Regions from separate parts of the Glycomyces rhizosphaerae genome, predicted to be linked through region 1. Evidence: riboswitches for the same ligand, from Rfam matches in the RefSeq annotation. Region 1 holds a riboswitch; the other holds the start of a gene.
The links. Region 1 has a riboswitch for thiamine pyrophosphate ahead of thiE (thiamine phosphate synthase). Riboswitches for the same ligand answer to the same signal wherever they lie in the genome.

Region 1 (2,195 bases):
GCCTTCGGGGGCGAGCTGACCATCACGGTTCCCTCCCTCGGTCCCTGCGTCAACTGTGAGGGCTCCGGCCGCGACGAAGGCGACGTCTGCGCCTACTGCCGCGGCGCCGGGACGATGATGCTCGACCGCGATGTGACCGTGACACTCCCTGCGGGCCTTGCCGACGGCGAGACCGTGACCTTGGACTGCGAAGGCATCGACGGCGGCGTCACCGCCGTGGTCCGCGAGCGCGAGCACCAGGCCCTCACCCGCGAGGGCGTCGACCTCCGGACCGTGGTCGAGGTCGAGCCGGAGGTCCTCGAAGAAGGCGACATCGTCGACGTCGAGACGCTCGACGGCGACATCGAACTCCAGGTCGTGGCCGGCACCGACGACGGCGCCCTGATCCTCATCCGCGGCAAGGGCATGCCTGTGCCCGGCGACGCCGAACGTCGCGGCGACCTCATCGTGGAGCTGCACGCGCTCGAACCCGCTGCGCCGGAAGAGATCCGCGCAGCCAGAAGCCGCGGCACAGGGCTGGTCGTCGCCGGCGCGATCGCGATGCTGGTCGGCCTGCTGGTCACCGTGACCGCGCTGGTCGAACGGATGACCTTCGACGTCTGCGAATCCAGCGGGACCACCATCTGCGCGATCGCAGTCGACGGAGCGGTCCAGGACGGGATAGATCTGACCCCCGAACAGCAGCTGGACTGGGCGACCGACGAGATGGTGCGCGACCTCGTCCCCGGGATCGTGCTCCTCGTCCTCGGCTTCTGGTTGGCGGCCAAGGGCTTCCGCCAAATGGGCGAGCATCGCGCCGAACCGGGGCAGGTGCGTGCGGGCTGACACGGTGTCCGGCTCGTGTCCAATTGGTGACACGAGACTTGCGAGCCGCGCTCGCGATGGCGTAGCGTGGCGCCCGTAAACGAATAAAACCCACGGGAGTCCGGTGCATCGGGCTGAGAGGGGACTTGGTAGTCCCGACCGTCGAACCTGATCCAGGTCATGCTGGCGCAGGGAGAAGGAGCTGCTGTGCGCGCTACTCGTCTACCTCGACTCCACGTCATCACCGACACCCGCGGCCCGTTCGCGCCGAACCCTCAGGCCCCGCCCGGGAACCCGGCCGCGCGCGTCAACGGCTTCGCCGGGTCGGCCCGCACCCAGAACGCCGCTGCAGTCGCTTCCGCTGCGCCGCTTCGCGACCCGCTCGCCGTAGTCGCAACTGCGCTGGCGGCCGGAGCGCGGCTCATCCAGGTCCGACCCGAAGACCACTACAACGACCGCGCGGCCTTCGACCTCGCCACCGCGATCGCCGCGCTGTGCGACGAGTACGGCGCGTTGTGCCTGGTGAACGACCGCGTCCACATCGCGCAGGCGGTCGGCGCCGACGGCGTGCACCTCGGCGCCGAAGACCTCCCGCTCGACGCCGCCCGGCGCATCCTCCCCGCAGCCTCGATCATCGGCGGCACCAGCCGCGACCCGGAATCGGCGCGAGCCGCCCGCCGCGCCGGGGCCACCTATCTCGGGGTCGGCCCCGTCTGGGGCACCACCACGAAGACCGGTCTCCCGCAACCGATCGGACTCGACGGTCTGGCCGCCGTATGCGAGGCGGTCGACCTCCCGGTGATCGCCATCGGCGGCATCACCGCCGAACGGGCGGCGCAGTGCCGCGAAGCGGGAGCCCACGGGGTCGCGGTCGTCGGCGCGATCGCCTCCGCCGGCGACCCGGGACAGGCCACGGTAGAACTCCTTGCGGCCGTGGGCGAAAGCCCGGCGACGACGCGACGGCCGAATCGGGCGGGAACGCCCGTGCGCGGCGGGGACCTCGGTGGGCGGGGCGACAGCGGTAGGCCCGCCGTGGGCGAGCAGTCCGCAGTCGGCCGCACCGATGACATCGCCGACCGCCGAAACGCCTCGGAACACGATGTCCGACAGGAAGATCAGGTGAGCGTCCTCAGCGCCTCGCCCGATACCGGCCCCCTGCGAGGGGTGGGCGAAGCCTGATGCGCATCGCCATCGTCGGCGCCGGTTCCATCGGGCTCGCCGTCGCGTGGCGGGCCGCCCAGGCCGGCGCCGAGGTCGTCGTCCACGACCCCGAACCCGGCTCGGGCGCTTCGCGCGTGGCCGCCGGCATGATCGCCCCCGTCACCGAAGCCCACTACGGCGAGGAAGCCCTGGGCCCCTTCATGGCCGAGTCGGCCGACGCCTGGCCCGAC
Region 2 (2,195 bases), on a different contig from region 1:
GGCGATGCACATCGAAGCACCGATCGACATTCCCTGGAAGTCTGGCGCCTGGACGGCGCTGCCGGTCGCGGCGGAGGAATCGGCGGGGCGACTGCTGGTCACCGCGGCCGAGGGCAGCGACGCGTGGCGGCACACCGGTTACGGTTTCGTCCACGAGGACGAGCACGCGCTCTTGGAGGACTGGGATCGCGGCCAGGCGGTCGAGGTGAGCTTCATCGCCTCGTTCGAGGCGCAGTTCGACCAGGCGGGCCTGATGATCCGCGTCGACGCGGAGCGCTGGATCAAGGCCGGGGTCGAGTTCGCCGACGGCGCGCCGCAAGTGGGCGCCGTGGTCACCGCCGGGAAGTCCGACTGGTCGGTCGCGCCCGTGCCGGAGTGGGCCGGCCGCGAGGTCACCGTCCGGGCCAGCCGCTTCGACGACGCGATCATCGTCCGTGCTCGCGTTGAAGAGGAACCGTGGCGGCTCGTGCGCCTCACTCCGCTTGATCCCGATGCTGTGGTTCAGGCCGGGCCTTACTGCTGCGCGCCTTCGCGGGCGGGCCTGACGGTCGCCTTCACCGCTTGGCGGCTGACCGAGCCTGACGCGGCGCTGCATTGAGCGCCGCTCGCGTCCTGTTACCGCGGGTACTTTTGCGCTCTGCCGGTTTACGGCTCGCAAGCGTCGCCGAGACCGGATCCCTGAGACTGGGAATAGCTTGACTTAGCGGGTTATTTCCAGTCTTCCTCATCGTCTGGTGCCGCTTCGTCCTCGTCGAGCTCGCCCGCGAGGAGCTTGAGGTCGTAGACCGACATGCGCTGGGACCGGTCGGCGCGGCCGTTCGCGCTCACCGTGACGCCGTCCTCGCGCAGCAGCTCCGGCACGTCCGTGCCGCTGCTCCCGTCGGACCAGCGGAACCCGTCCGAGACCGTGCCGCCCGCCGTGAGCACCCGGTAGGCCTTCGGGACGTTGCCGTCGTCGCGCATGAAAGCCCCCACCTGCCGCGGCCCCGTCCCGATCAGCTCCGCGAGGTCCCCGTACGAGGTCCAGGTGCCCTCGGGGAGTGCGTCGACGACCCGGCGGACCAGCTCCCAGTCCTCTTCAGTGGTCATGTCCGCGAGCCTAACGGCCCCGCCCCGCAGCGTCGGCCGCCACCTGCCGGGATCGGCCCTCCTACCGAGGCGCCACCTGGTGTTAACGTCGGAGGAGACAGGGGAGCCGATTGGCTGAGAGTGCGGAACCGACCGCAGACCCTCAAACCTGATCCGGGTAATACCGGCGTAGGAAGTCGTTCGTCGACCGCTGTCGCGCCGTGTCCATGATTCTCGTGAAAGGCATGCCCATGCCCGACAGCACCGCCCTTGCAGCCTCCGCCCGCTGGCGCACCGTCGACATCCTCACCTGCGCCGTCATCGCCGTCGCCTTCGGCGTCGTCTTCTGGGCCTGGAACTTCGTCTGGGCCGGCCTCGAGCCGACCCTCGCGTTCCTGCCCCCGCTCAAAGGCATCCTCTACGGCGTCTGGCTGATCCCCGCCGTCCTCGCCCCGCTCATCGTCCGCCGCGCCGGCGCCGGCCTGCTCACCGAGGCCCTCGCCGCCACCGTCTCCGCCCTCCTCGGCTCCATCTGGGGCCTCTTCGTCGTCTACCAGGGCCTCGTCCAAGGCCTCGGCGGCGAACTCGCGTTCGCAGCCGGGCGGTACCGCCGCTACGGCACCCTGACGGCCGTCGCCTCCGGCGCGCTCGCCTGCTTCGCCGCCACGCTCTTCGACGTCATCGCCTACTACCCGACCTACGACCTCTGGGCGTACAAGGTCCCCTACATCGCCTTCGCGATGCTCTCCGGTGCCATCGTCGCCGGTCTCGGCTCCAAGGCCCTCGTCAAGGCCATGCTCCCCACCGGCGTCCTCGACCGGTTCCCCGCCGGCCGCGAACGGGCCCGGATCTGACGCAGCCATGATCCCGGTCGAGTTCCGCGGCTTCGCCTGGCGCCACGCCGGACGCCGCGCCCAGGCGGTCACGGGCGTCGACCTGCGCATCGAGCCCGGCGAGCGGGTGCTCCTGCTCGGCCCCTCCGGGTCGGGCAAGTCCACCCTGCTCGCCGCGCTCGCCGGTCTCCTCACCGAGGATTCCGGCGAGCAGGACGGCGAAGTCCTCATCGACGGCAAGCCCGCCGCCGACCAGCGCGACCGCGTCGGCATCCTCTTCCAGGACCCCGAGAC

Region 2: another riboswitch for thiamine pyrophosphate. It lies ahead of ACFO8M_RS23955 (ECF transporter S component); the one in region 1 lies ahead of thiE (thiamine phosphate synthase).

What each region holds. Positions count from the first base shown of each region.
Region 1 is NZ_JBHRWO010000004.1:223,658-225,852, forward strand. Features, by position in the region: gene ACFO8M_RS01840 (DnaJ C-terminal domain-containing protein) at 1-825, shown strand, start outside; TPP riboswitch at 910-1,016, shown strand; partial or broken gene thiE (thiamine phosphate synthase) at 1,171-1,740, shown strand; gene thiO (glycine oxidase ThiO) at 1,983-2,195, shown strand, end outside.
Region 2 is NZ_JBHRWO010000021.1:778,458-780,652, forward strand. Features, by position in the region: gene ACFO8M_RS23945 (DUF1349 domain-containing protein) at 5-598, shown strand; gene ACFO8M_RS23950 (MGMT family protein) at 709-1,089, opposite strand; TPP riboswitch at 1,179-1,281, shown strand; gene ACFO8M_RS23955 (ECF transporter S component) at 1,320-1,922, shown strand; gene ACFO8M_RS23960 (ABC transporter ATP-binding protein) at 1,930-2,195, shown strand, end outside.